Regions from separate parts of the Weizmannia sp. FSL K6-3076 genome, predicted to be linked through region 2. Evidence: riboswitches for the same ligand, from Rfam matches in the RefSeq annotation. Region 2 holds a riboswitch; each other region holds the start of a gene.
The links. A riboswitch is a leader RNA that binds a small molecule or an ion and turns the genes downstream of it on or off. The one in region 2 is predicted to bind S-adenosylmethionine.

Region 1 (7,352 bases), 1.1 Mb from region 2:
AGAGCGGTAACCTGGAAAAGCTCGCCAATGAAGACGGACTTGTGAGGAAAAGGGAAGAAATGAAGATGAAAAGAACTTGCCGGAAAACTGTTTTAGCAGCAAAAAATCTAAATAGTTGAACGGGCTTTGGAACGGTTTGCAGCTTGTACATATTGGAAGTTTGGATGAAAGGAGGTTTCCTAAATGAAGTGGCGAAAATGGCTGGGGGATTACGGACTTTTTTGCGTTACGATGCTGGTCTTGATAGCCGGCTGGCAGTGGGTCATACAGAAAGGGATGATCCCGTCTTTCATTTTGCCGTCCCCTACCCAAATCTATGCATCTTTCATAGAAAATCACAGGCAATTAATAAATGTGCATTTGCCAGCGACAGTGGAGGAAGTCGGCATCGGTTTTCTTTTATCCGTTACGGGTGGAGTGATGATCGGTGTCCTCATGTATGTTTCCAAAATGGCTGAAAAAATCTTTTATCCGTTTCTTGTTATTTCGCAAACGATCCCGCTTGTCGCCGTATCACCTGTTTTTATGATGTGGTTCGGTTATTCAGTTTGGAGCAAGGTAGCGATCATTGTGTTAACGGCTATCTTTCCGATTGTAATCAGCACTTTTGACGGATTAAAAACCGTTGATTCCGCCTATTTGAATTTGTTTCGGACAATGGGCGCCAGCCGCTGGGATATTTTTCGAAAACTTTCTGTCCCAATGGCTCTTCCTCAATTTTTATCCGGCTTGAAATTATCGGTTGTATATTGTGTCAGCGGGGCAGCGATCGGGGAGTGGCTTGGCGCAACTGCGGGGCTTGGATTTTTTAGCAAGCGAATGTCCGGATATTTGCAGTCGGACGCAGTTTTTTCGGCCGTTTTTCTTTTGGCTGCGTTCGGCATGGGATTATTTTTGCTTATTTATGGGATGGAAAAAGGCTTATTGAAAAACAGAACAAAAATTTAGGGGGATTTTCAATGAAAAAACGATGGATAATGGCCGCTGTGCTCGCATGTTTCCTAGGTGCCTGCAGCAATCATTCGCAGCAAGCAACGAAACATGTGCAAAAAGTAACGATCATGCTGGATTGGTATCCAAATGCGGTTCATTCTTTTCTTTATGTAGCCCAGGAAAAAGGCTATTTTAAAGCGCAGGGCCTTGATGTCAGCATCAAAATGCCTTCTGACACAAATGACCCGTTAAAACTTGCGGCTGCGAATCGAATTGATATTGCATTAAGTTATCAACCCCAAGTGTTAATCGCGCGCGATGAGAAGATTCCGGTCCAATCTTTTGGCACCGTCGTCCGCCATACGCTGAACCGTGTGATGGTGCCGGCTTCAAGCGGCATCCGCTCACCGAAAGACCTGGCGGGCAAAACGGTCGGCTACTCTTCCATTCCGCTGGAAGAAGCAGCCGTGCGGACAATGGTCAAAGCAGACGGGGGCGATCCGGACAAGGTGAAAACAGTGGATGTTGGCTATGATTTAATCCCTGCTCTGACAGCCCATAAAACTGATGCGATCGTCGGCGGTTTTGTCAATCATGAACAGCTGCTGCTGGAAAAGGAGGGCGTACCCGTTAGAGCGTTCAATCCGGCAAAATACGGCGTTCCGGATTATGACGAACTCGTTTTCATCGCAAACGAAAATAAGCTGAAACAGCAGCCAGACATTTTTAAAAAATTTCTTGCTGCTGCCGAAAAAGGCCAGCAATATGTCAAAAAACATCCGGAAAAGGCGCTTGCCATTTTGTTAAAACATGAAGATGCCTCCTCACCGCTGGATAAAAATGTGGAAACGAAGAGCCTGCACATTTTACTGCCGAAGATGGACGAGAAAAATAAAACTATTGCCGATCAGGACCCAAAAAAATGGCAAGACGTTTCGGATTGGCTGTACCAGGCAAAAATCACAAAAACACATGTCAATCCCGAAAAGGCTTTTGTCAACTTAGAAAATCAATAAGAAACCAAAATGACCGGAAGTGAAGACAACATTTACTTCCAGTAGCGTTTGAATACGAGGAATCCGGGTGAATGGGGCGGTAAATGTTGACGTTTGTTAACAACTTCCGGTCTATTCCCGAATTTCAAGCACCGCTCCTTCCTGTAAGAATTCGAAAACATCAGCCGCCTTTTGCTGAGGCAGATTAGGAGTAGAGACCGCTGCACCCAGAGCATGCCTGGGAAGCCGATAAAATGTGGTCGCTTTCCAGGAAAAGCCGGCGCATGGCCCGGCCTTGAGCAATGAATGGGACTGGTTAATACACCATGCTTTCATCATGATAATATTTAAATTCGAGCAAGTTGTTAGAGGGGTCTTGGAGGAAAAATGTCCAATGTTCCTCTTGCTTGCCTCCAAACCGGACCATTTTATCCTGGAAAAATGGTAAATGGTTTTTCTTTGCAGATTGAAGGGTTTCCTCAAATGCTGCTTTATCCAAAAAAGTAATGCCGAAATGGCGGGGATACATTTTCGGGTTGGGATCTATTTTTTCAGGGCTCAGATGGCAGACAACCTGGTCCCCGAAAAAATTGAAAGTGACCCGGTCATCATACCGGCGCGCTACCTTGCAGCCTAATTTTTGATAGAAATCGGCTGTTTCATCAAGATCTTTGCACGGAATCGCCAAATGAAAAATTTTATCCGTTTCTCTCATGGGAATCTCCTCCAATAAAAAAAGTATCTGATCGCAAACCGAGCCTTAATGTTTCAAGCGCAAGGGCATCCGAAAAAGGGATGTTGGCCAAATTGGCATCCGGACCGAGATGGTGGATAAAAAAAGCCTGGAGCTGCTTGTTGGGCGCTTCGAAAATGAAAGAATCGCGGGGAATCCCCGAGTCCAGGATGGCCGCAAACATCTCCTCCCGTATTTCCCCGTCCCCGTTGTAAATGCCGCTTGTGCCGCTTTCCCTTGCCTCTGTCATCACTTTATATGCGCCTGCTTCTAAATCTTGACTAATCGATTCCAACCATAATGCTGGCGTATCGGCCATTGATTTGGCAGTATCTTTTGAGCCGACTTCACTTAACACTTTAAAATCCTTTGAAAACTCCGCAATATAGCGGCATTTTTCCGGATTGGACAGCGGCAGGGTGCCATTTGAGATTTCAACATATTCGCATTCAAACCGCCGGCAGTATTGAACGTACCGATCCGTTTTTCCCTGGCTGGCAAACTTTTCAAATAAAGTGCCGCCGAAAAAGAAGGCAATGCCGTTTTGCCTCAAGTGATCTATTTTTTCTTCCAAATGGCTTGAAACGACCGATGTCCCCCAGCCGAATTTGATGAAATCAATATAAGGGGCTGCACTGTTCATGGTATCTTTAAAAAAGTTCAGCGGAATGCCATTGTCAATTAAGATGGTGATCCCGCAATCCCGCGGTTTCTCATTGCGTAAAGGCAGTGTCAAACCATGGTCATTCATCTTCAACCCTCACGATCGTTGGAAATTCTCCCGTTGGATCCATTTTCATCACAAACTCGCAGTCTCTTTCTTTGATACAATATTCCAGGTCAGCCGGGTTAAATGCAGGCTGGCCGGGATCAAGAAATTTCTTTGCGACACTGGCATTTACAATCTCCTTGATCACTGATTCCGGCTTTATCGTGCCCGAGCCGGTGAGGATGCTTTCCATGTATAATGCGCATGCCAGGTCATCTTCCCCTGTCGGATGGGAAGCGATCATGTTGATGCGGGCGTTGTCTTTGTCTTTCCATTTGCGCCGGATCCATTTTGCCGTCGTTTTTGCATTCGAAAAGCCGGTAACATAGACTTCCTTTGCATGAAGGGCGCGAAAAACTGCTTTTACCCCGTTTGTCGATGTTTGCACCAACGTTTTGCCGGCTAACGGCTGTTTGGCGATGGCGGCCGGTGAATGGCCCAAATCAAATCCCGGGATCGGAAGGCCGTTCCTTTCGCCCGTGAGCAAAACATGCGGGTATTTGTTTTTGATACGAAAAGCCGTTTCTATTGAGTCAGCCAACCAAATCTCTTTTACGCCGCCCAAAAAGGCATGGTGGGCAACCGTAAACGCGCGGATTACATCGATCACAATATTGGCGTCCCCGTCTTCCGGCGTCATCTCATTCCCCTGGTAAATGCGGATATTCATCCATTCCCCCCTCATTCTGTGCAAAAGATACATAAAGTATATTGGGGGGACGCTTGATGCGGAACTTGCCACCCTTTTCCTTTTTTAAATGTCCCATCTGTTCAAAAAAGAATTGACTGTACCTGCATTTGATTGTATAATGTTTTCAATGATTTCTAAATAATGATTCGTGCTTCTTATCCAGAGAGGTGGAGGGAAAGGCCCTTTGAAGCCTCGGCAACAGGTTGAAAAACACTGTGCCAATTCCTGCAGACAATCGTCTGAAAGATAAGAGAAGTTGACCATTGTGCGCCGGCTCTTCTTATCTTTGTAAGGAGAGCTTTTTTCGAAGGCGCTTCTCATGGAAAGAAGCGGATTAAAATCCAAGTAAACTTCTATGTATATTTGGATTAGGATGTCATACATAAATAAACAAATGAAAAGTGCATGCAAACATTGCGAGGTGGAAGATTTGCCGTTAAGTGTACAAAACAGCCCGTTTAGTAAAGAACAGGCGGAAAAGTTAAATGAACTGCTGCAACTATTAACGGATCAGCAAAAATTATGGCTAAGCGGATATTTAACCTATCCGTTTGCCGAACAAGGAACGAATCCCCTGGGAAGTACAGCTGTTGCTGAAAAACCGGTACAGACGGCAACCAAAACGGTTACGCTGCTGTTTGGTTCCGAGACAGGCAATGCCCAGGCGCTTGCCGAAGCATTCGCCGCCAGATTAAAAGAAATGCAGTTTACCGTATCTTTTTCGGCACTCGATGCAGCCAAGCCGAAAGATTTAAAAAATGCAGGGTATCTGCTCATCATTACAAGTACACAAGGGGAAGGGGATCCGCCTGACAACGCATTGTCTTTCTATGAGCTGATCCACAGCAGAAAAGCCCCGAAACTGGACGGGGTCCAATTTTCCGTTTTGGCGCTTGGGGACCAGACATATGAGTTTTTTTGCAAGGTCGGAAAAGAGATCGACAAGAGGCTGGAAGAGTTGGGCGGGGAACGGCTCTATCCGCGGGTGGATTGCGATGTGGATTATGAAGAAGACGCCCAGGAATGGTTTGAAGGGGTTACAGGCGTGCTCCAGTCATCTGCCTTGCCGCCTTCAACCGCAGCAGATGCCACCCGGCCCGCAAACACCGATTATTCCAAATCCAACCCGTTCCAGGCGGAAGTGCTGGAAAATATCAATTTGAACTGGGAAGGGTCCAATAAAGAAACGCACCATATCGAACTATCCCTTGAAGGTTCCGGTTTTACATTTGAACCGGGGGACAGCATCGGGATTTACCCGGAAAATGATCCGAAACTCGTGGAACGGCTGATCGAAAAGCTCGGCTGGGATCCGGAAGAACCGGTTCCGGTCAATAAAAAAGGGGAAGTGCTGCCGGCCAGGGAAGCATTACTCAGACATTATGAAATTACGAGATTAACAAAACCGCTGCTTCAGCAGGCAGCCGTGCTTTTCGGAAACAAAGCGCTTACGGCTTTGCTTGAAAATGAAGCGGAGGCAAAGGCGTACCTTGAAGGGCGGGGCCTGCTCGATCTTGTCGAGGAATATCCGCCGGAAAAAGTGGAAGTGCAAGCTTTCGTACAAATGCTCCGGAAAATGCCGCCGCGGCTTTATTCGATCGCAAGCAGCTGGAAAGCGAACCCCGATGAAGTCCATCTTGTCATTGCACTGGACTGCTATACAGCAAACGGAAGGGTGCGCGAAGGGGTTTGCTCCGGGCAAATCGCAGGCAGGATAAAACCGGGAGACAAGCTGCCGGTTTATGTCCACCGCAATCCGAATTTCAAACTTCCGGCTGACCCGGATGTGCCGGTGATCATGATCGGGCCGGGAACAGGCGTGGCGCCGTTCCGTTCTTTCCTGGAAGAAAGGGAAGCGGAAGGGATCACCGGACGAACATGGCTGTTTTACGGGGACCAGCATTTTGCGACGGATTTTCTGTATCAGCTTGACTGGCAAAACTGGCTGAAAAATGGCGTGCTCGAACGGATGGATGTGGCTTTTTCGCGCGACCAGGCAGAAAAAATATACGTCCAGCACCGGATGCTTGAAAAAAGCAAAGATTTTTATGCATGGCTTGAAAAAGGCGCCTGTGTGTATGTGTGCGGCGATGAAAAGCAGATGGCCCGCGACGTCCAGGAAACGCTGCTTGAAATTCTTGAAACAGAAGGCAATATGGCGAGGGAAGAGGCAGAGGATTATTTACAGGAAATGCGACGGGCAAAACGATACCAGCGTGATGTGTATTAACAGAGAGGGGCAGGAAGATGGCTGATAAAAAACTTGATCCGCTTGAAACGATAAAAGAAAAAAGCCGGTTTTTAAGAGGGACGATTGCGGAAGGGCTCAAAGATCCACTGACCGGCGCGATATCCGAAGACGATAATAAACTGTTGAAATTTCATGGCAGCTACCAGCAGGACGACCGCGATATCCGCAACGATCGGCGCAAAAAGAAACTGGAGCCGGCTTACCAGTTTATGGTGCGTGTCCGCATTCCGGGCGGTGTTGCGACCCCGGAACAGTGGCTTGTGATGGATGAACTGGCGCAAAAATACGGGAACGGAACGCTGCGTATGACAACCCGGCAGACATTCCAGATGCATGGCATTTTAAAATGGAATTTAAAGCAGGCCATCCGGGAAATGAACGATGCGCTCATGACGACGCTTGCCGCGTGCGGGGATGTGAACCGGAACGTCATGTGCAACCCGAACCCGTACCAGTCGGATGTGCATGCCGAGGTGTATGAATGGGCGAAAAAAACGAGCGACCACTTGTTGCCGCGGACTTCCGCGTATCATGAAATCTGGCTGGAAGATGAAAAAATCATTGATACAAAAGAGCAGGAAGAGGCAGAGCCGCTGTACGGGCCAACGTATTTGCCGCGGAAGTTTAAAATCGGGTTTGCTGTGCCGCCTTCCAATGATGTCGATATTTTTTCACAGGATTTAGGGTTTATCGCCATTTTGAATGAAGGGAAGCTTGAAGGGTTTAATGTCGCGGTTGGCGGCGGGATGGGCATGACCCACGGCGATCCGAAAACATATCCGCAGCTTGCCCGGATCATCGGTTTTTGCACGCCGAACCAGGTGATTGAAGTGGCGGAAAAAGTGGTGTCGATCCAGCGCGACTACGGCAACCGCGCGAACCGGAAAAATGCGCGTTTCAAGTACACCATTGACGCGCGGGGGCTTGAATGGATCAAGGCGGAACTGAATGAACGGCTCGGCTGGGATCTCGGGGAGGCC
Region 2 (7,352 bases):
CATGGAAAGTATAGGCCGGAACGCGCAGCACAGTCCGGTCTGCCAGGCATGTGCCTAAGAAAGTATCCTCGCCCCGTGCATTCGGCGGATTGTAAAACGGCAGCACACGGTCCGGATCTGTTAAATTCAGCGTCAAATTCGATCCTGAAATAAATTTTGCACGGTTGATCTCCGGCACTTCTTCCGCTTCATCCTTTACAAGCACACCTGTATCGGCATATGTCACCCCGCCGTTTTTCATCACGGTTTTGATCGTATCCCAATTGACAATATCGTTGCTCAAGGCCTCAATGAGCGTGCGGAAATCTTTTTCTTGCAGGACGTCATTGAAAGAAATGAACGGAATCGGGGAAATGTAGCCGCAATGGTATCCGTTCGTAATATCGGCATTCCGGATATGTTCCAAATGCTTCCGGAGCACTTGCTGGCCCCCCCAGACAGCCGTTTGCCTGCTTTTTGTCACGGCAACCGGATACTCGTCATCATCAAGAAAAATGAGATAATCGATGCCTCTTTTCAACGCCTTATAAACGATGATATTGCGTTTGGACGCGTATCCTTCGCCGAACAAAAGGACTGCTTCTTTTCTGCTCATGCCCATTTGGGATACGAGTTCTTCGGTTGCTTTACGCGTCTCCTTCTCCCCGATGAAATAAGCCCGGTCAATATCTTCCATGCATTCCGTTTCAATATGTACAAAGTCTTCAGGCTCTGCATTTTCGTAGTGCAAATCATAGGCAACAAACAAATGCAGCTTGATCCTGTCGCTCTCCGTCAGTTCGGATTCCTTCAAGTTATACATATACGTTTTTAAAACATTTTTAAAACTTTTTCTTCCTGTTGCAAATCCGATGCCCACATTGATTTCCTTTGCCATTTTCTTCCCTCTCCTTTTGTATTTCTATTTCCTTATACCCTGTTTGGATGTGAACCGAAACATGGCATAATTTCGCCGGCTTGCGGGTAAACTTCGATTATGTTGCGTGCAATGTTTGAATGAAGATGAAAAAGTGTAAGAAGATAAAAAAAGGATGTGCCCTGTTTTTTCCGGAAGCAGCCGGGGAAAACGGGCACATGAAAAAAGGAGCAGAGCAATGGCTGGGCAAATTCCTAATGAAAAAACGATTGATGATACCATTGATTTGATGAAAGAAGGGTATCTCTACAGTGAACTACCCACCACTTATCAACCTTACGGTTTGATTGAAGTGGGGGCTTCTCGACTTATCGTTGCTTTTACTAGCCAACGAAAACTGACCGAGCTAACCCTCTTGTTCCAAGAGTTTTGTTACTTATGATAACGCTAATAAGCGTAATCCCTCATTTTTGATATTGATTGCTGAATTGTGATCGCGATCTAATACAAAGCCGCAAGAACATTTATATACACGTTCAGATAATGGCATTTCTTTTTCCTTGCCGCAACATGAACACTTCTTAGTGGAGGGAAACCACTTATCAATTTTCACAAGTTGTTTCCCCTGTTCTTTTAGCTTATACGCTAAGAAAGTAGTGAACATACCCCAGCCGTTATCATGAACGCTTTTCCCAAAGTGAAGGGCTTGAGACATCCCTTTCATGTTCAAGTCCTCAATCACGACAGCATCAAAGTTAGAAGCTAATTCTTTTGACTTATGATGAAGAAAATTCATGCGTTGGTTCGCCACTTTCTCATGTAATTTAGCCACTACTAGTCGTTGCTTGTTCCAACGTGCAGAACCTTTCTTTCTTCGAGAAAGAATTCGTTGTGCTTTTGCTAATTTATCTAAGGCTTGCCGATAGTAACGTGGGTAATTGGCTTTCTTACCCTGTTCACTCTCGACATATAGACCATCCATAGCAAAATCCAAACCAACAACTTTTTGTATTTTAATATCAATTCACCTCACTTTGTGCGGAAAAATTTCGTATATATTGATTATATCGTAAAAAAATCCGTACAATCAATATGAGGTGATAATCATGAGAGAAGAGAAAGAACGTGTAGAAATTCGTATGCCTAAGACGATATTAGAAAAATTGAAGCAATATCAAAAAGAAAATGGGATTCCAACTAGAACAGCCGCAATCTTAGAATTGTTGAGAAAAGGATTGGAAAAATAACTTTGGCTAAAGCCAACCGAAATTCATCTCCCACCTACTCATTGGTGCGATTCGCACCTTTACATTCCTTGAGGATGGGAGACTTCTTTCGGAAAGCCGTTAAAAACCGGACGGACGATTATCATGCAATTTTGTTCGAAACCCGTCTGCTCGGGCAAAAAGCGGTGTGCATCAGTGGCGAGGAAGCAGTCAAAATGTTTTATGACCCGGAAAAATTCAAACGAAACGGGGCTGTGCCGAAACGTATTCAAAAAACGTTGTTTGGCGAAAATGCGATCCAGACGCTCGATGGAAAAGAGCATCTCCACCGGAAAGCGCTGTTTTTATCGCTGATGGGGCCGGATGCGCAGCAGCATTTGGCACAAATGGTCCGGGCAGCATGGGAAGCGCGCATCCCCGAATGGGAGCAAAAAGACCGTATTGTTTTGTTTGACATCCAACATGTGAAAAAGAAAACGCCTGCCGGTTAATGGCGGGCGTTTTCTTTTTCTCAATCGTCGCTTCCCAAAATGCCGAGAATTTGCAAAATGTAAATAAACAGGTTGATAAAATCAAGGTACAGGCTTAAAGCCAAAAGCGGGACCATTTCCTCGGAAATGCCATGGTGCTTCATTTGGTTAAAGTCAAAAACAACATACAGGGAAAAAACAATCGCGCCAATGAAGGAGTACGCGAGCATCCCGGTTGAGGTTAACGGGCTGAAAATGCTGAATATTCCGATGAAGATCAGCGCCAACAATGCGACAAGCAATGCGGTGCTTAAAAAGCCAAGATCCCTCTTGGTAACGGCCCCAATAACGCCCATCACGGCAAAAATGCCGAACGTGGAACCAAAAGCGAGCAGGACGACCTCAGCACCGGCCTGGGATGCATAATAAGCTACAATCGGATATGTCGTAATACCGGAAATAAAGGTGAAAGCATAAACGAACAAATACCCGACGCTCTTTTTCCTTCTTAACCAGAAAGCGGCGATGACCATTGCAATTTCTGCAACCATCAGCGGCATCATAAGCGCAGGCGGAATGAATCTCCCCGTATATAAACCCGCCGTTGCAAACAGCAGTGAAACGGCAAAGACGCCAAGCACTTTCTGGAATACAGGCCTTGATTGTATGGCCTCCATAAAATCCCTCCTCGTATAATAAGTTTAAATCCAAAGTGGATGTCAATTTCCAGTTCATTCTGCTGCTCATTGACAAGTGAATATAAGATTTTGTATTCCGGGCTCGCCCGGAATACAAGTTCGGACTTGGACGCTTCGCGATGTTCCCGGATAATGGTCTTAGGATCGTTTGGGTCAATGCTTCCCCTCCTTGTAGCCTGACTACTCGAAAAGTCTGCATCCCCAGGTTCTTGCTTGAACGTCTAACCCGTAGGCCGTTCCTCCGGATCTCCGTGCTGGAAATGAGCAGTTCCAGGCAGCCCACGGCCCGGATGAGTTCTCATACGCGAGGCTGACAGATCGGCAAGCCATCTGGGGATATCCCGAAGCGTCCGATTCCATCGATCCCAATACAGAGAGGAGGAAATCATATGCCCTTATTTGTCGGTATTGACGTGAGCTCCAAAAACCTCGATGCCTGCCTGATGGATGGAATGGGGGAAACGTTGGCCACCCAAACGGTGACAAACAATCTTCCCGGTGCCTCTGAGTTAAGAGACGCCATCCTCCAACATGCGGAGGCGGATGACACCATCCAGATCGCCATGGAGGCCACATCTGTGTATAGTTGGCACCCGGCAATGTTTTTCCATGAAGATCCCGAGCTGAAACAGCGTCGTACAAAGGTGTTTACCCTGAATCCGAAGCTGGTGAGAAATTTCAAAAAGGCTTATGCCGAGATGGACAAGACCGATCCCAAAGATGCCTGGGTAATTGCGGACCGCTTGCGTTTCGGGAGATTGCCGAAATCCGTGATTCAGTCAGAACAATACCTTGCCCTTCAACGGTTAACACGGATGCGCTATCACCTGATTCAAAGTTTAACCCGGGAACAACAGGTATTTTTGAATCATCTGTTTTTCAAATTCAGTGCCTTTAACCTTGAAGTGGATACACCGGTCTTCGGCCATGCCATAACGGAATTTTTGCTTGAGGCCTATAGCCTCGATGAAATTGCCCAAATGCCTCTGGAGGACTTAGCGATGTATCTCCAGACCAAAGGCCATGGCCGCTTTAGCGATCCCGAGGATTTGGCCGCATCCATCCAAAAAGCTGCCCGGTCCTCTTACCGGCTTTCTAAATGTGTGGAGGATTCGATTGACTTGGTCCTGGGCAGTTCTATTGAGATCATCCGGCATCTTAAACGCCAAATCAAGGATTTGGATAAGGCGATTGCCCGCGTTCTTGATGGAATCCCGAATACCCTCCAGACCATTCCGGGAATAGGCCCGGTGAGCTGTGCTGGGATTCTCGCTGAAATCGGCGACATTGAGCGCTTTGACGACCAAGCCGCGATCGCAAAATTTGCTGGATTGTTCTGGCCCCGCCACCAATCGGGTGATTTTGAGGCTGATGACAAAATGCTTGCGCGTACAGGCAATCGTTATCTCCGGTATTACCTGGTTGAGGCTGCCAATCTGGTCCGGCGACACGAACCTGAGTACCGCGCCTTTTACCAAAAGAAATATCGTGAGGTGCATAAGCACTCACACAAACGCGCCCTCGTCTTAACGGCAAGAAAACTGGTGCGCCTGATCGATGCGCTGCTCCGCAACGATCAAATTTATGCGCCGAAAAAGAAGGTGACGCGATGAGGTAACCAGGTAACCATCATCGATAGCCTGAACTTGAAAACTTCCAGATTATTCCAATTATCTGGAGGCTTAGTTCAGTATTGCCATTTTTACGACATAGAGCCAACAAAATTTCCAATTCACTTGTTTTTAACCCTTGACATCACACCGTAGGACTTTGTTTTTCTTATTACTATTATATTTTCACATCGCCCCTGATTTCAATCTTTCCGTCCCATTTTAAAAAATTTTGCGAATGCCCTTGACAAAAATGGGTGGAACATTTAAAGTGTATTTAAACTAAATAATATTTAAAATTCTTATCCAGAGAGGTGGAGGGACTGGCCCTTTGAAGCCTCGGCAGCGGTCTTTTTTAAAGAACTGTGCCAATTCCAGAAAGCAATTGCTTGAAGATAAGAAGAGCGGACGGTTCTGTTTTGCAATCCATACCTCTTCTTATTGCAGAAGAGGTTTTTTAATGGGCCCATGCAGCTAAAAGCAATTTTTTCTGCGCACAGCAGCTGCTTTAAAAAATATCCAGAAAGAGGGAATCATGATGACGAAAACATTAACAAAAGCGCCGTACAGGGCAGACATTGTCGGAAGCTTTTTGCGCCCGGCCCGGTTGCGCGAAGCGCGGGAAAAATTTGCAGCGGGAACCATCCCGGCCGAAGACTTGCGTGCAATTGAAAATGAAGAAATCCGCCGCCTGGTCAGCAAACAAATTGAAGTCGGCCTCGAAGCGGTAACGGACGGAGAATTCCGGCGGAGATTCTGGCATACGGATTTCATGGAACATTTAAACGGGGTAAAAGGGTATGTGCCGAACCATGGATACCGGTTTGTCGGCATCGAAACGGAAGCTTATGACGTCCGGGTAACCGGAAAAGTCTCCTTTAACCCGGACCATCCGCACATAAAAGATTTTATTGCGCTGAAAGAAATCGCCGGGGACAGGGCGGTTGCGAAAATGACTATTCCAAGCCCGAATCAGTTTTTCAATGCCGGAATCCGCAATGAAGACATTTACCCGGATCTTGAAGAATACGCAAATGATATTATCCAAACTTACCGGGATGCGATCAAAGCTTTTTATGATGCCGGCTGCCGCTACTTGCAGCTGGATGATGTTTATCTTGCCGGCCTGTGTGCACCGAAACTGCCGTTTGCAGACAGTGAGCTCGAAAGGGAAAGATTGATTGATCTCGCTTTACATGTAGCAAACAGCGTACTGGAAGGCAAGCCGGATGATCTGACCATCACAACCCATCTGTGCCGCGGCAACTACCAGTCGAAATGGGCTTTTGAAGGTCCGTATGATAAAATTGCCCCGAAAATCTTTGCAAATGAAAAAGTAGACGGGTTTTTCCTTGAATACGACGATGAGCGTTCCGGCGGGTTTGAACCGTTGAAATACATTCCGGAAGGCGGGCCGAAAGTCGTGCTTGGCATTTTCACATCGAAAAAGGGAGAGCTTGAAGATAAAGTGCTGATCAAAAACCGGATTCGGGAAGCATCCAGGCATGTACCGCTCGAACAGCTTTGCATCAGCACCCAGTGCGGCTTCTCCTCCACCCACCACGGCAATCTTTTAACAGAAGAGCAGCAGTGGGACAAAGTAAAATATATTGTGGATACCGCAAAGGAAATTTGGGGATAAACCGGGAAAACCCGCTGGGGCAGCCAGCGGGTTTTTTATCATGATGCAGGCACGAATCCCTTTCCTGTCTGCTTGTTCATGATCGAAGCACACATCCCTTGCTTTAATGCGAATGCTGGGCACGGCCGACATTCCCCCGAACCCCGTGTGCGTGGGCTGCTTCTTCAGCCGGCGATTTAATGAAAAGCGTAATCGCAAAAGAGACCAGGCAGAGAATCGTGATCGCATGGAATGTCGGCATAAAGCCCCCGAGAAGGGAAGCGATGACCGATCCGGATAATGCGCCGATGCCGAAGCCTTGGTAAATCACTGAATAATTGGCGCTTTGATTTTTCAGGCCGAAGAAGTCTGAAATAATAGCCGGAAATACGGTGACATTTCCGCCGAAACCGAAAGCAATCGCAGCAACACAGATAAAGAACAGGGCGAAATTTAAGTGGGCATAGCTCAAAATGGAAACCGCAACGGCCGTCGCGAGCAGCGTCCCTGATACCACTTTCATTCTTCCCACATGGTCTGATAAACCGCCGAGAACGAGCCGCCCGATGGTGTTAAAGACGGCAATCAGCGCCACTGCATTGCTGGCCGTCGCAACATCCAGCCCGACAAGCCCCGTGCCGATGTCTTTAACAAGGCCGATCAGATATAAACCGCTCATACACGCCGTGAAGAACACGATGAATAAGAGGTAAGCTTGTTTCGTTTTGAGCATTTCTTTGATGGTAAAATCTTTTCCGGCCGGCTGTTTGGACACAGTACCGGATGTGGTTGTATTTTCTGCTTCTTTCAAGAGGAAAGATCCGCCGGTGATCATGGCAATTGCAATCACTCCCCAGCAAAGAAAAGCCTG
Region 3 (7,352 bases), 2.5 Mb from region 2:
CGGCGTTGAACCTTCATATAAATCCGTAAACACCGGTGCGACAGAAACTAGATTGGCCGCCACAATATGGTTCGCGCTTTTCGAATCGGCATCTTTGCCTTTATGGTGGCCGATATGCCGGAAGTTAAAAGAGCGGTTGTCGCGGACAGAAAGATGGCCATACAAATGCACATGAGAAGCAGCCGATGCATTGTGGTGGGCTTTGATTTCAACACCTCCGAAACAGCCGCTTGATGCATTATTGCAAAGCCATACATGGCGCGAGCCGTCATCAATCTCAATGCCATTGGAGTTGGAAAACCCTTTTTTGTGGGCCCTTCCACTTGGGTTGTAACAGAAAGAATTTGAAATAAAACAATAGTCGCTATGGTGGGTGGTAATCCCGTCATCACCGAATCCGCTTGCCGTGAGCCCGTCCAGCCAGATATAGCGGCTCCTTCCTGGGGCGAGAAAGCCGTCTCCCAAATAATGATAACGGGCAGAGGATACATCAAAACCGTGCAGTCCGGCCCCCGCCGCCTCCACATTTTTCACCCAGCCGAACGTGACGTGCGCAAAAGTCAGACAGCTTGAACGGTTATTTCCTGCTGCCGTTCTTTCCTCTTGCCCGAGCCTTTCGACATTCCAATCGAGCGTGAGCCCCTCCACCGATATATGGTGATTGCCACGATGAAAATGGGCATTTTGGATGAGACGCGTTTTTTTCGGTGCATGCGGATGGAGTTTGATGATGGTTACGCCTTTTCCGCTGCCGCAAAGGCATGTCCATGAAGGCAGCTTAAGCCCCTTTACAAGATAAACGCCTTCCGGTACGATCACTTTCACGCGGCCGTTTCCCAGTGCTTTTTGGAATGCCGCTGTGCAGTCGGTTTTTCCATCGCCGGCAGCCCCGAAATCTGCCACATTGACTGTACGGGATGCCACAGACAGCAGCCGGCTGTATTCTTGATCCAATATCGTTTTCCATTCCGGGTAGACAAGGCCGTTCTGATCTGCAAGGGTTTTATACGGTTCAACCGGATATCTCCGGTTCAGCAGCAGCCGTGAAAGGGAAAACGGTTTGTGAAATTCCGGCTGGCAGTATTTTTGAAAAAGCGCTTCATTTTCCTGGATTAGGGTACCCGGCTGGACTGCCCTGCGTGAAAGCTGGCGCAGCAGCATGCCGTTTGTCCGGGGGTCATGATGCTTATCCAAATGAATCATTTTTTCACCCCGCTTTGCCTTCATTCAGTCTCTGTCATTGGATATATGTAGTTTACCCCCGCAGGTTGGAAAACGCACTGAAAAAGGAAGACTCTTTTCTAAATCATTGTTGTTGGCATAAAAAAAGATTGGATTTTATGTTAAAATCGAAGAAAAGGAAGGTGGAAGTCAATGAGCCTGCCAAAATGTTCTGATTGTAACCATCCATTTAAGTGGATTTATATCTTTAAGAGGTTATGGAAGTTTGACCAAACCATAGAATGTCCAAATTGTAAAGCCAAGTTATATCCAAGTTTGAAGTTTCGAAATAAAGTTGGATATTTTTCCCTGCTTTGCTTTTTCATCTCATTTGGACTAATGATATTGGGCATTCCAAAAATTGCATTCATAACACTAATCATCATTATTTGGGCTTGTTTGATTCTTATGATGCCTTATGTTTATTCGTTTGATCATAAAGAAAGGCCTCTATGGTAAAAGGGAACGAATAGTTGTCGCCCTTTTAAATGGCTTCAAAAATCCAGGTGATGATGAAACGCGGAGCTGAGCCGGTACGCCGCAAGTTTAAAGGTGAATTGATGAACCGATTTGGTACAGAGCAAGATTTGAAAAAAACACATGCAAGTAAAGATTGGAAACCATTTCATCAAATGAGAAAGAAAAAGGTGGCCCAAAACTACATGTAACACTTTTCGTGAAAATGGGCCTTATTTTCTTTATCAGAATTTTTCGTTGACGAATAGCATAAGAAGGTATACAATAAACTTCAAGCTTATATGTTGTTATTTTCTTATCAAGAGAGGTGGAGGGAAGGGCCCTGTGAAGCCTCGGCAGCAGGTCCGAAAACGGGTACTGTGCCAATTCCTGCAGGTGGTGGCCTGAAAGATAAGAAGATTTCCCGGGAATGGATATCTTCTTACTTCAGGGTAAGAAGATTTTTGTCGTTTAATCCTTAGTAATCGAATAAGAAAGAAGGGAATAGAGTGGAGCAAACGCGGCTCACATATGAACAGTTTACGTCGGATCCGTTTGCAGCGTTCGTGCCGGAAGATAAAACAAAGGGTGCATTGGAAATTTTGCAGTGGGCATATGGCACGTACGGTAAATCAGTGGTATATGCGTGCAGCTTCGGCGCAGAAGGAATGGTGCTGATTGATCTCATTTCGAAAGTCAGAGAAGATGCGGATATCGTATTTTTGGATACGGACCTGCACTTTCCGCAGACTTACGAATTGATTGAAAAAGTAAAAAAGAAATATCCGGCTTTAAATATCCAAATGAAAAAACCGTCGCTTACGCTTGATGAACAGGCGGCGCAATACGGATCTGCCCTTTGGAAAAGGGATCCGGACCAATGCTGCTATATCCGGAAAATCAAGCCGCTTGAAGAAACGCTGCAGGGAGCTGTGGCCTGGATATCCGGCTTACGGCGGGAGCAATCGCCGACAAGGGCAAAAACGAATTTTGTCAATAAAGATGAAAGGTTCCATTCGATTAAAATTTGCCCGCTGATTCATTGGACATGGGATGATGTTTGGAACTATATCCGGTCTAACAATCTTCCATATAACGAATTGCACGACCAGGGATATCCGAGCATCGGCTGCTTCCCGTGCACACGTGCTGTCGGAAACAGCGACTCAAGAGCAGGAAGATGGGCGGGCTTTAATAAAACCGAATGCGGGCTGCATACGGTTCAGAAAAAATAAGGCTGCTATATAAAATGACATAGGTAATAAGAGTAAGCATCAGTCTGCATGACAAGATTTCGTTCATTTTACAAAATTCCTAGATTTGGTAAGAATGCGGCAAAAATTTATATACAAATCGGTTTTATGAAAAAACCAGGGAAAAAATTGCACTTGGAAGCTGATTCAGCGTATAGAGAAGATAAAATCGCATTTTCGAAGATGGATTCTTTTATATTTTGAGATGGAGCTTGCTGATAAATTGGGTACAAACGCAGAATTGGACCCGTTCAGCAAGCTCTAGCGGCAAAAGCAGCCAGCTTTTTCAGGTGCCCGCTTGTAGCCAATCCAGACTAGGATTGTTCAAGTGCTCGCATCAACCAAAACAACGAGTCCGATTAAGTTTAAAGCAGGTGAAGAAATGAGAAAAGTATATTTAGTCGGGGCAGGACCCGGCGATCCGGAGCTGATTACAGTGAAAGGATTGCGCCTGATCCGGGAAGCGGATGTCATTTTATATGACCGGCTGGTGAATCCGGACCTGTTAAAAGAGGCAAGGCCGGATGCAGAACTTGTCTACTGCGGGAAAAAACCGGATGCCCATACGATGACGCAGGATATGATCAACCACCTGCTTGTGAAATTTGCTAACCAAGGAAAAACGGTTGTCCGTTTAAAGGGCGGTGATCCGTTTATATTCGGTAGAGGCGGGGAGGAAGCGGAAGTCCTGGTGCAAAAACATATTCCGTTTGAAATCGTGCCGGGAATTACAGCCGGTTCCGCTGTGCCCGCCTATGCCGGCATTCCGCTCACCCACCGCGGGCTCAGTACATCCGTTGCTTTTATCGCGGGCGTCACGAAAAAAGGCGAAGATCTTGATGCGTATTGGTCCAAATATGCGGGAATTGATACACTTTGCATTTATATGGGCGTGAAAAATCTGCCACTCATCTGTGCGCAACTGATAAAGCACGGCAAATCACCGGACATGCCGGCTGCACTAATCCGCTGGGGCACGACTGAAAAACAGGAAACCGCGGTCAGCACGCTTGGAAATTTAAGTGAAAAGGCGGCTGGGCTGCGCAACCCATCGCTTTTGATCATCGGAGAAGTGGTAAAACTGCGCGAAGAGTTAAAATGGTTTGAACAGCTTTCTGCTGCTCCGGCCTGTACCGGGTGAACGGGTATGAAACAAGGCGTTTTATATGTCAGCCATGGCAGCCGTGTGCCTGAAACCGCCCGGGAAGCAACAGCGACGATCCGGCAAGCAATGGCGCAGGTGGATGCGGATCTCCAGGAAATTTGCTATCTGGAAATTGCGGAACCGGATATTGCGGCAGGGATTGATGCGCTTGTCCGGGGCGGCGCAGGGCGCATTGCTGTTGTGCCGGTATTGCTGCTGAGTGCCGGGCATTATTATGAGGATATCCCGCGCGCGATCCGGGAAGCGAAACAGCGTTATCCGCATATTGTGTTTACGTACGGCCGCCCGCTCGGTGTCGGGGACCGGATCATCGAAATTTTGGCAGAAAATATTTTGGAAACCGGCATGCCTCCGGGTGCCTGGATTCTGCTTGTTGGACGCGGCAGCCGCAACCCGGAAACACTGTGCGATTTTGCAAAAATTGCTGCCGGGTTGCGTGCGCAATTGGGGACAGAACAGATCAAAACGGCTTATTTGGCAGTGCTTGAGCCTCGTTTTGATGATGCGCTGAAGGAGCTGACCGCAACCGGGCACCCGGTAGTTGTGGCCCCTTATCTTTGGTTTACCGGCGTGCTCGTCCGGTCGCTGGAAAAGAAAGTGGGCATGCTGCAGCGGGAAGGATATGATATCCGGCTGGCACGGTATCTCGGCTGCCATCCGGATATGGCGGACGCATTGGCCGTTCGGGCAAAAGAAGCGTTGGGCGCAGAGGATTTTATTTGAGATCACGGGATTTTTACCCAGTCAAGCCTGCGGTGTTTTCTATTGTGCACCCCGGACTTTTTGGGGCGATGCAGTTTAAAAGGTGCCGGGGTGCAGCGTTCATTGCGCGTACCGGCACTTTTTTGGGTCCGATGCAGTTTGAAAAATGCCCGCGGCCCGGCGTTTTCCATTGCGCGTGCCGGCACTTACCCGATTCCGGCTTTCCAGGAAACGCTGGAATGGGAGCATGCCAAGCAGGGAGAACGGCGGGCTTTTTGCAATGGATAAACTGGAAAGGAGATCAGGAATGGTTTGGGTACCGGTTATGGTCGATTTAGACGGGAAGCAGGCTGTTGTTATCGGCGGTGGAAAAGTTGCGGCACGCAGATTCCGGCTTTTGCAGGAAGCGGGGGCATACGTTACCGTCGTGAGCCCGCACCTGAACGATGAATTGCAGGCTATGGCTCAACAACGCGCATTCATTTGGAAACAGAAAACATTCGAACCAGAAGACATCCGGCAGGCCGATGTGGTTATTGCAGCGACAAATGATCCGGAGACAAACAGCCGGATTGTTGCCCATGCCCCGGCCAAAGCCCTCGTGAACGATGCCGGCCATGCGGGAAATGGCAACCTTGCTTTTCCGGCGTTTTTCCAAAAGGGCAGGCTTTCCATCAGTGTTTCTACAGCCGGGGCAAGCCCGAAACTGGCTTCCAAAATTGCAAATGAATTATCCGAACATTATGATACGAACTACGCCCAATATGTGGATTTTTTATATGAGTGCCGCCAGCTTCTGAAGCGGCCGCAGTTTTCTCCATCGGAAAGAAGCGAATGGCTGGAGAAGCTGCTTGGAGAAGCATACCGCAAGCCTGAAAAGCAGCAGGAAACCTTATCTTTCTTTCACAGCCGCATACAAGGGACTGCCCGTTGAAAAACGAATGAAGCTGCAGCTTTGGGAAGTCAGCCGGTGTGCCCGGCGAAAAACTTGGCAAGCCTGTTTGCAACCCGGAATGGCTTCCGTTACAATGGGGTTAAAAATTTTCACAAAAAGGAGTGTCGCCATATGTCATTGGAAGATGTCAAAGCCTATTTTAAGCAGTGGGATCGGGAAGAAGATGTTCTCGTCCTGTCGTCATCAAGCGCGACGGTTGAACTTGCAGCTGAGGCGCTGAACACGGAACCGGAACGGATTGCAAAAACGCTTGCGTTCAGGGGTACCGGTGAGGAAGAAGCCCTTCTTGTTGTCACCGCGGGAGATGCGAAAATCGACAATAAAAAATTCCGGCAAACATTCGGCGGGAAAGCGCGGATGCTGTCACCGGAAGAAACGCTTGAGCATACCGGCCATGCTGTCGGCGGCGTCTGCCCGTTCGGTTTGAAAAAAGATTTGCCGGTCTATATGGACGTCTCACTCAAACGGTTCACGACCGTATTTCCGGCATGCGGGAGCGGCAACTCGGCAATTGAATTGACCTGCGAAGAATTGTATACATACGGGAAGGCCGAAAAATGGGTGGACGTCTGCAAGGGCTGGAAAACGGTGGAAGATTACCAGCAAGTAGCTGGGACTGGTGTCTTATCGGATCCGCAATAATCTACGTGTCGCTTCAGACTTGCCTTTGAGATGGAAAGAGGCCCCGGGTACGCGCCGGAAAATGCTTGATATATAATTAGGGCTTCCTGAATAAGCAAAATTCCTAGATTTGGCAAGGATGCTGACAGCTTTGGCATAAATTTAATGCGAGGCCTTCGTTTTTGCTTGCTTTCTTAATGTAGACGCGCCTTATGTGAAGGAAGGCCATCTTTTTTTCGTGCTTTCTTAACGTAGACGGGCTCTATGTTAAGAAAGGCCGTCAATTTTTCGTACTTCCTTAACGTAGACGCCCTCTATGTGAAGAAAGACCTTCAATTTTCCGTGCTTCCTTAACATAGACGGGCTCTATGTGAAGAAAGGTCATCTTTTTTTCGTGCTTCCTTAACGTAGACGGGCTCTATGTTAAGAAAGGCCGTCAATTTTTCATGCTATCTTAACGTAGACGCGCCCTATGTGAAGGAAGGCCGTCTTTTTTCGTGCTATCTTAACGTAGACGCGTTCTATGTGAAGAAAGACCTTCAATTTTCCGTGCTTCCTTAACGTAGACGTACTCTATGTGAATAAAGCTTGATAGCGGATTCAATATATAGAGAAGACAGAATCGCATTTTCAAAGATGAATTTTTCTAGAGATTACTAACAAATTGGGCACAAACGCAGAATTGGATTTGTTCGGCAAGTCCTAACTTAAGTTCATATGATATAGACAAAAACGGCGGGACACACGATCGTGTTTTCCCGCCGTTTTTATGGGTTCATATAAGCTGCTTTGATTTAGTCATGGTATTTTTCAGCAATGGCGTTAGCGGCAACAATGGCATTGTACACATCATCAGGCGTAACCGGGAATGGTTCGTTGCCCATTGTGTCATCCTCGGCACAGGCATCTTCCGCCACTTTCCGCCATTCGGCTTCCACAAATTCTTCAACGCCGAGGTCCTTCAGTGTCAGCGGCAGGC
Region 4 (7,352 bases), 2.1 Mb from region 2:
TGGAAGAATCCGGCACCGAAAAAATTCTCCTTACAGAACGTGGTTCGACATTCGGCTACAATAACCTGGTGGTGGACATGCGTGCACTTCCGGAAATGCGCAGATTAGGGTATCCGGTCGTGTTTGACGCTACCCATAGTGTCCAAATTCCGGGCGGAAACGGCACTTCAACAGGCGGAAAGCGTGCGTTTGTCCCGTATCTGGCAAGGGCAGCGGCGGCTTGCGGGATCGATGCGTTGTTTCTGGAAACCCATCCTGATCCGGACCAGGCCTGGTCGGATGGCCCAAATATGGTGAAACTGGATGATATTGAAGAAATGTTAAAGCCAATAATTGAAATTGATCGCATGATAAAAGAACAAACGGCAGCAAACATCCATTAACGGAGGTGAATAGGATGTTAAAAGATTTCAAACGAAGCATCAATTATGTCGAAAGCGTCCGTGAAGTACTGGAAAAAGAAGCCAATGAGATCTTAAAGCTGAAAGACCGGATCAATTTTCGTATAAATGAAGGCATTGAAATGATATTGGCGTGCGAAGGCAGAGTCATTTTTACAGGAATGGGGAAATCGGGCATCATTGGCCGGAAACTTGCTTCCACATTTGCAAGCACCGGTACCCCGGCATTTTTCCTTCACCCGGGAGAAGCACTGCACGGCGATCTTGGAAAAATAACAAAAGAAGACATCCTCATTGCCATTTCCAACAGCGGGGAAACTTCGGAAATATTAAATATGATCCCCTCCATCAAAAGGATCGGCGCAAAAATGATTGCTATTTCCGGTTCACGCAAGTCGACACTGGCGCGGCGTTCGAATCTGGTGATGGATATCGGTGAAGTTGAGGAAGCGTGCCCGCTCGGCCTTGCGCCGACTTCTACAACCACCGTCACGCTTGCGCTCGGGGATGCAATTGCGGTTGCCCTTTTGAAGGCAAGGGATTTTAAACCTGAAAATTTTGCGCTCTTCCATCCCGGCGGCTCGCTTGGCCGGCGTTTGCTTCTCACGGTTGGCCATGTGGCTAAACGGAAAAGGATGAACCCGGTTGCCGGAATGGACACCGGCATAAAGGAAGCATTATTTATGATGACGGAAGCGGGGGCGGGGGCTGTTTCAGTTATTGACGATCGGGGACGGCTGGCCGGCATTTTAACGGACGGCGATATCCGGCGTGAGCTTTTAAACGGCCATGAAGTACTGGATAAAAAAGTAGCAGATTTGTATACAAAATATCCGGTTTGCGTCAGTGAGCATCAGCTGGCAGCGGAAGCATTGCGGATAATGGAAGACCACGCTTTCAAGGTGCTTCCGGTTGTTACCGGCCAGAAACCGGTTGCCATGCTCCATATTCAGGATTTGGTCCAGACTATATAAGCAAAATAACAAGAATAAGCAAAATAACAAGAAAAAATTTTTTGACTGGATAGAGCGGATTCATAAAGAATCCCGCTTTTTTTGGTGGTTGCCGCCAATATGTGCAGCAGCAGTTTGTTTTTTCGGTGACACCACGCAAAAATTTCGGTGACAATGGCGCTGCGGCCTATTAAAATAGGTGATAAGATCTTGTGAATTAACGGGGGAGGGATTGTTTTGTTAAGGGTAAACAATGTGTCAGTAGAGATAGAGAAGTCAAAAATTTTGGAAGATATAAGTTTTTCTGCTGAACCAGGGGAGATTATTGGCCTGGTTGCTCCAAATGGATCCGGCAAGACGACGCTTTTAAATGCGATATCCAACCTGATTCCTGCTTCAAAAGGCGAAATTAGTATTTACGGCATGAATTATAAAATGCATCGGGAAAAAATCCTTAAAAAAATATTTTTTTTGCAAGACCATACAGTATTGTATCCAAATTTAACAGGGAGAGAGCATTTAAAACTTGTACAAAGATTATGGGAGAGCAAACAAGAATGTGGCGCTGTTATTGAAAAATTAAGCATGGGTTCCTATATCGACAAAAGGGTTTCAAAATATTCGCTTGGCATGCAGCAAAGGCTGCTATTTGGGATGTGCTTGATCAGTTCTTGTGATTTGCTATTGATGGACGAGCCGATGAATGGGCTGGACCCATCCAATATTAAACTGATAAGCAAATCCATTAAGCAACTTAGAGATGAAAATAAAATTGTATTTTTTTCTTCCCATATTCTGAACAATGTTGATGAATTATGTGATCGTGTCATCTTTTTAAAGCAAGGAAGAATGGTTTACGAAAGCAGAAAAAATAATCCGGACTTTAATAAATACATCATCATTAAGTTAGAGAATGGGAATGATGCGGATAAAGTTCTTTCCCTATTTAAAGATGAAGAAATTAAAAATGCCACAGCCAATGAAGTATGGGCGGAGATAGATTCGAGTAAAAGCTCCTTTGTGGTAAATCAGGCATTCGAACAAGACATGAAATTTAAATCATTTTTCATAGGGCAAAAAGGCAGCCAACTAATTTATGAGGAAATATACGAAGGTGAAGATAAATGGGGCTAATCAAATTAGAGACATTGCGATTCATTAGAAATAAAAAAAATTTGACTGTTTTTATTGCTGCTATTTTGATTGTTTTCATTTTGTTTGCAATTACTTTCGTGGGAGCAAAGAGAATGGACCCGCTCAATGAATATCAGGATAACAAATCCTCACTGGAAAATGCCATTTCACACATGGAATCAAATCCAAATAAGAGTGAAGCAAAGAAGAAAGCACTTGCGGGTTTGCAGGAGGAGTTACGCCTTCGTACAGAACAAATACAAGCTCATGAAGCAGGGGATTGGAAGCAAGAACTGAAATTGCAGATCGCTTTAGATAAAAAATTAATTGCTGGGATTAATGCCGGAACAATTGTTTTTGGTAATAAAAAAATTGTTCCGCAGACAGAAAAAGCAATACAGCTCAATACCATTCTGCTTAAACAAAATATTCATCCGGTAATAGAGTCGTTCGAAACCCCGGGTATTAACTTTACATATCGTATTCTTTTTTACGTATTCCCGTTCTTAATGCCTCTTCTCATTGCAGTTTTAATTGGTGATATTTCAACAAGAGACAAACAAGGCGGTATTAATCATTTTGTAAATGTTTTGCCAGTGAAGCTCAAGAAAATATTGGATGCGAGAATCTTCACTTCATTTGTTTACAGCCTTGCCATCACGATTGTTATCCTGGTTGTTGCGCTCATTATTGGTAGCATCATAAGCCATTTGGGGAGTTGGAAGTACCCTGTGGCGATCAATTTAAACGGGACAGAAGTATTGTGGATTTCAATTGCCCGGTTTTTGGGCAGATCGCTTTTACTAATCCTATGTCTTCTATTATTTATTTCTGTTTTCACGCAGTTTTTAAATACCTTTATTCGAAATCAATTGCTTCTGATGCTCGTTTTGGTGGCTTGTTTTTGTTTTGAGGAAATGATGAGCGGATTTAAGACAAAGTTGTATGCTGTTATGCATATCATCCCTTTTACATTTGTGGATGTGCCGAATATAGTGAATGGAGAAAGTGCAGCAAAATTCAGGAATGAGTATATCAATACTACAGACGGAGTCATTACGCTTCTCCTTTCATCTTTGCTGTTTTATTTTCTCACCATATGGATTATCCATAAGAAAAACAAAATTTAAAAAAAGCTTGACGAATCCGAAAAAAAGGGATAAATTGAACGTAAGCAATTTTTAGGTTCGTTGTGTAATTTCTTTTGCGGCGTTGATGGCAAATTTCATATTGGTGTTTTCTTATCAAGAGAGGTTGAGGGAATGGCCCGATGAAGCCTCAGCAACCTTCAATGCTTTTACGCGTTGAAAAGGTGCTAAGTCCTGCAAGTTATGGGATCATAACTTGAAAGATAAGAAGATGGTTCATGCACGAAAGGAATGGCCTTCTTCTTATTGGAGAAGGCTTTTTGATTTTAAGTGAGGGAGTGTCCATCATGTATCATACAGAAACAAAACTTGCACAAATCGGAAACCGCAGTGACCGCGTGACAGGTGCGGTGAACCCGCCTGTTTATTTTTCTACCGCTTACCGCCACGAAGGCATTGGGCAGTCAACCGGTTTCGATTATTCCCGTACCGGCAACCCGACGCGCCAGTTGCTTGAAGAAGCGATTGCGGATCTGGAGGGCGGGGACCGCGGGTTTGCGTGCAGTTCCGGCATGGCTGCGATTTTCACTGTTTTATCTTTGTTCCAGGCCGGCGATGAGTGGATTGTGAGTGATGATTTATATGGCGGCACCTACCGCCTGCTGGAGCAGGGATATAAAAAATGGGGGCTTTGTTGTAAGTACGTGAATACGTGCAACCCGGAAAATATTGAACAAGAAATCACCCCGAAAACGAAAGCCATTTTCCTCGAAACGCCGACAAACCCCCTCATGCAGCAGACGGATATCGGCGCAGTGGCTGAAATTGCGAAAAGGCACGGAATCCTGCTGATTGTAGACAATACTTTTTACACCCCGCTTTTGCAGCAGCCGATTAAAGAAGGCGCTGATATTGTAGTCCATAGCGCGACGAAATATCTTGGCGGGCATAACGACGTGCTGGCCGGTCTGATCGTGGCAAAGGGTGCTGAACTTTGCGAGCAGCTTTTTCTGTACCATAACGGTGCCGGCGCCACCCTCAGTCCGTTTGATTCGTGGCTTCTGATGCGCGGCATGAAAACGCTGGCGCTTAGGATGGAAAAACACGAAAAAAATGCAAAAGCTGTGGCGGCATTTTTAAGCGCGCATCCGGATGTAAAAGATGTGCTGTATCCGGGCCGCGGCGGGATGCTTTCTTTCCGTGTAAAAGAAGAATCATGGGTCGACCCGTTTTTACGCGGCCTGTCTTTGATTACATTTGCCGAAAGCCTCGGTGGGACGGAAAGTTTTATCACTTACCCGGCTACACAGACGCATGCCGACATTCCGGAAGAAAAACGGATTGCTTCAGGCGTAGACAATTGCCTTTTGCGCTTTTCAGTCGGAATTGAAAATGAACGCGATTTGCTTGCAGATATTGAAAAAGCTTTTGCCAACATTCACGAAGGGGTGCAAACACGATGACAAATGAAGATTATTCTTTTCAAACGAGGCTTTTACATAACAGCCATAAAATAGACCCGGCGACCGGTGCTGTGAGTGTACCGATCCAGCATGCTTCGACATACCACCAGGCGGACATTGACCAGTTCGGTAAATACGATTACAGCCGCTCGCTCAATCCAACGAGGGAAGCGCTCGAGGATGTCATCGCCGAACTCGAAGGCGGTGTCAAAGGTTTCGCGTTTGCTTCCGGGATGGCGGCGATTTCAACCGCGTTTCTGCTTTTGTCGGCGGGCGACCATGTTGTCATCACCGAAGATGTGTATGGCGGCACGTTCCGGATGGTGACAGAAGTCCTGACCCGGCTTGGTATTGAACATACATTTGTAGATATGACCAACCTTGAAGAAGTGCGGCAGGCCGTCCGCCCGAACACGAAGGCTTTTTATGTGGAAACCCCTTCAAACCCGCTTTTAAAAGTGACGGATATCCGTGCGGTGAGTGAACTGGCAAAGGAAACCGGGGCGCTCACCTTTGTCGACAACACCTTTTTAACGCCTGCCCTGCAGCGCCCGCTTGAACTCGGGGCGGATATCGTGCTGCACAGCGCGACGAAATTTTTAGCAGGGCACAGCGATGTCGTTGCTGGGCTTGCGGTTGTAAAAGATGAAGCATTGGCAGCGCGCCTCGGATTTTTGCAAAATTCATTCGGGGCGGTGCTCGGCGTCCAGGATGCATGGCTCGTTTTGCGCGGGTTGAAAACGTTGCATGTGCGGCTGCTCCAATCGCAGCAGTCAGCGGTGAAAATCGCACATTTTCTTGATGCGCATCCGCTTGTGCGAAACGTGTATTATCCGGGGCTCGGGCACCATCCGCAGCATGCGCTTCAAAAGCTAGAGGCACAAGGGCCGGGCGCGGTATTGTCGTTTGAACTGGAAGATGAGGAAGCGCTCCGGACATTCGTCAGCCATGTGAAAATTCCGGTCTTTGCCGTCAGCCTCGGCGCTGTAGAATCGATTCTGTCCTATCCGGCAAAAATGTCCCACGCCGCAATGCCGCCTGAGGACCGAAGAAAACGCGGCATCTCCGACAGCTTGTTGCGCTTATCGGTTGGCCTCGAAAATCCGGATGATCTGATTGCCGATTTCGAGCAGGCTTTTTCGTACACGAAAGCGGGCACAACCGTGAAATAATGGACAAACGGCTGCAGGGAATCCGCCCTGATCGGCGGGATTCCCCGTTTCAAAATAGACGCCCGGGCTTATTTTGAAACGCGAATGGAGGCACGCCCCGTCCGTACGTATGACAAAAAACTGCACCACAGAAGCCGCTGAAAAAGCCCGAAAGAAAACATAAAAACGGCGGGAAACCACTGTAAAAAGTGTCCCGCCGCTTTTTTCTGTTTTTTGTGTAAAGGAAAGGAACGCCTGCATTCACAATCCGGAAATCGGCCGGGTAACCGTCCTGCCTGGTTTCAACGTTTCTGTACGGCCGCCTATATGGATGTCCAGCGCATCTCCTTCCAGCAATGTCACTTTAAACGCATGGCGCGCCACTTCCACCTGAAACTTGCGGTTTTGGTAGGTGAGGCGAAATAAATAGCGGTCCCATTGTTCCGGAATGGTAGGATTTAGAAAAAACCCGTTTTCTTTGATCCGGACGCCGCCGAATCCGTACACGATTGATAGCCATGTCCCGCCCATATTGGCCATATGCAGGCCGTCCTTTGTATTGCCATGTGTGTTATCAAGATCAAGGCGGGCTGTTTCGATAAAATAATGATACGCTTTTTCCGCTTCGCCGAGCCTAGACGCCATTATGCTGAAAATGCATGTGGACAGTGATGAATCGTGTGTCGTGACTTTTTCATAATAATGATACGAGTTTCGGATCGTTTCCGGATTTGCCTCGTCTTCCAGCAAAAAATGCGCGAGCACCGTGTCTGCCTGTTTGCATACTTGGTACCGGTAAATCGTGAGCGGATGGTAATGCAAAAGGAGCGGGTAATGGTCTTTCGGCGTATGTTCAAAGTCCCAGACCGCTTTATCGAGAAAGCTGTCATCCTGTTTGTGGATGCCGCGTTTTTCATCATAAGGGAGATACATCGCATCCGCCGCTTTCAGCCAGCTTGCCGCTTCTTCGTCCGTTAAACCAAGCCGTGCAGCAAATGCCGCAAAATAGGCATCATCTGTTTCTTTCAGCCAGTGATAAAATTTGTGAGCTGATTTCAAATTATATTTTGCCATCACATTTGTATAGTAATTGTTGTTGACGATGGCTGTGTACTCATCCGGCCCGGTCACATCTTCAATCGCAAATTTGCCGTCTTTTTCC

Region 1: linked by a shared signal. The riboswitch ahead of NSS95_RS07350 (assimilatory sulfite reductase (NADPH) flavoprotein subunit) and the one ahead of NSS95_RS12920 (5-methyltetrahydropteroyltriglutamate--homocysteine S-methyltransferase) in region 2 are both predicted to bind S-adenosylmethionine.
Region 3: linked by a shared signal. The riboswitch ahead of NSS95_RS01175 (phosphoadenylyl-sulfate reductase) and the one ahead of NSS95_RS12920 (5-methyltetrahydropteroyltriglutamate--homocysteine S-methyltransferase) in region 2 are both predicted to bind S-adenosylmethionine.
Region 4: linked by a shared signal. The riboswitch ahead of NSS95_RS02735 (methionine biosynthesis PLP-dependent protein) and the one ahead of NSS95_RS12920 (5-methyltetrahydropteroyltriglutamate--homocysteine S-methyltransferase) in region 2 are both predicted to bind S-adenosylmethionine.

The regions. Positions count from the first base shown of each region.
Region 1 is NZ_JBBOWU010000001.1:1,583,438-1,590,789, forward strand. It holds gene NSS95_RS07325 (ABC transporter permease) at 184-948, shown strand; gene NSS95_RS07330 (ABC transporter substrate-binding protein) at 960-1,949, shown strand; gene NSS95_RS07335 (VOC family protein) at 2,245-2,643, opposite strand; gene NSS95_RS07340 (phosphosulfolactate synthase) at 2,627-3,412, opposite strand; gene NSS95_RS07345 (2-phosphosulfolactate phosphatase) at 3,405-4,100, opposite strand; SAM riboswitch class I at 4,274-4,374, shown strand; gene NSS95_RS07350 (assimilatory sulfite reductase (NADPH) flavoprotein subunit) at 4,495-6,351, shown strand; gene cysI (assimilatory sulfite reductase (NADPH) hemoprotein subunit) at 6,369-7,352, shown strand, end outside.
Region 2 is NZ_JBBOWU010000001.1:2,683,111-2,690,462, forward strand. It holds gene NSS95_RS12885 (hypothetical protein) at 1-877, opposite strand, end outside; gene NSS95_RS12890 (hypothetical protein) at 1,095-1,298, shown strand; partial or broken gene NSS95_RS12895 (RNA-guided endonuclease InsQ/TnpB family protein) at 1,293-1,874, opposite strand; gene NSS95_RS12900 (hypothetical protein) at 1,963-2,103, shown strand; gene NSS95_RS12905 (hypothetical protein) at 2,178-2,573, shown strand; gene NSS95_RS12910 (Bax inhibitor-1/YccA family protein) at 2,594-3,229, opposite strand; gene NSS95_RS12915 (IS110 family transposase) at 3,640-4,863, shown strand; SAM riboswitch class I at 5,160-5,262, shown strand; gene NSS95_RS12920 (5-methyltetrahydropteroyltriglutamate--homocysteine S-methyltransferase) at 5,399-6,502, shown strand; gene NSS95_RS12925 (L-lactate MFS transporter) at 6,606-7,352, opposite strand, start outside.
Region 3 is NZ_JBBOWU010000001.1:229,972-237,323, forward strand. It holds gene NSS95_RS01160 (glycosyl hydrolase family 28-related protein) at 1-1,203, opposite strand, end outside; gene NSS95_RS01165 (TIGR04104 family putative zinc finger protein) at 1,375-1,680, shown strand; gene NSS95_RS01170 (hypothetical protein) at 1,710-1,889, shown strand; SAM riboswitch class I at 1,991-2,095, shown strand; gene NSS95_RS01175 (phosphoadenylyl-sulfate reductase) at 2,187-2,912, shown strand; gene cobA (uroporphyrinogen-III C-methyltransferase) at 3,313-4,071, shown strand; gene NSS95_RS01185 (sirohydrochlorin chelatase) at 4,078-4,818, shown strand; gene NSS95_RS01190 (NAD(P)-binding protein) at 5,105-5,731, shown strand; gene NSS95_RS01195 (YbaK/EbsC family protein) at 5,864-6,394, shown strand; gene NSS95_RS01200 (glycerol dehydrogenase) at 7,168-7,352, opposite strand, start outside.
Region 4 is NZ_JBBOWU010000001.1:596,797-604,148, forward strand. It holds gene kdsA (3-deoxy-8-phosphooctulonate synthase) at 1-383, shown strand, start outside; gene NSS95_RS02720 (KpsF/GutQ family sugar-phosphate isomerase) at 398-1,375, shown strand; gene NSS95_RS02725 (ABC transporter ATP-binding protein) at 1,592-2,488, shown strand; gene NSS95_RS02730 (ABC transporter permease) at 2,479-3,618, shown strand; SAM riboswitch class I at 3,727-3,846, shown strand; gene NSS95_RS02735 (methionine biosynthesis PLP-dependent protein) at 3,924-5,039, shown strand; gene metC (cystathionine beta-lyase) at 5,036-6,211, shown strand; gene NSS95_RS02745 (glycoside hydrolase family 65 protein) at 6,452-7,352, opposite strand, start outside.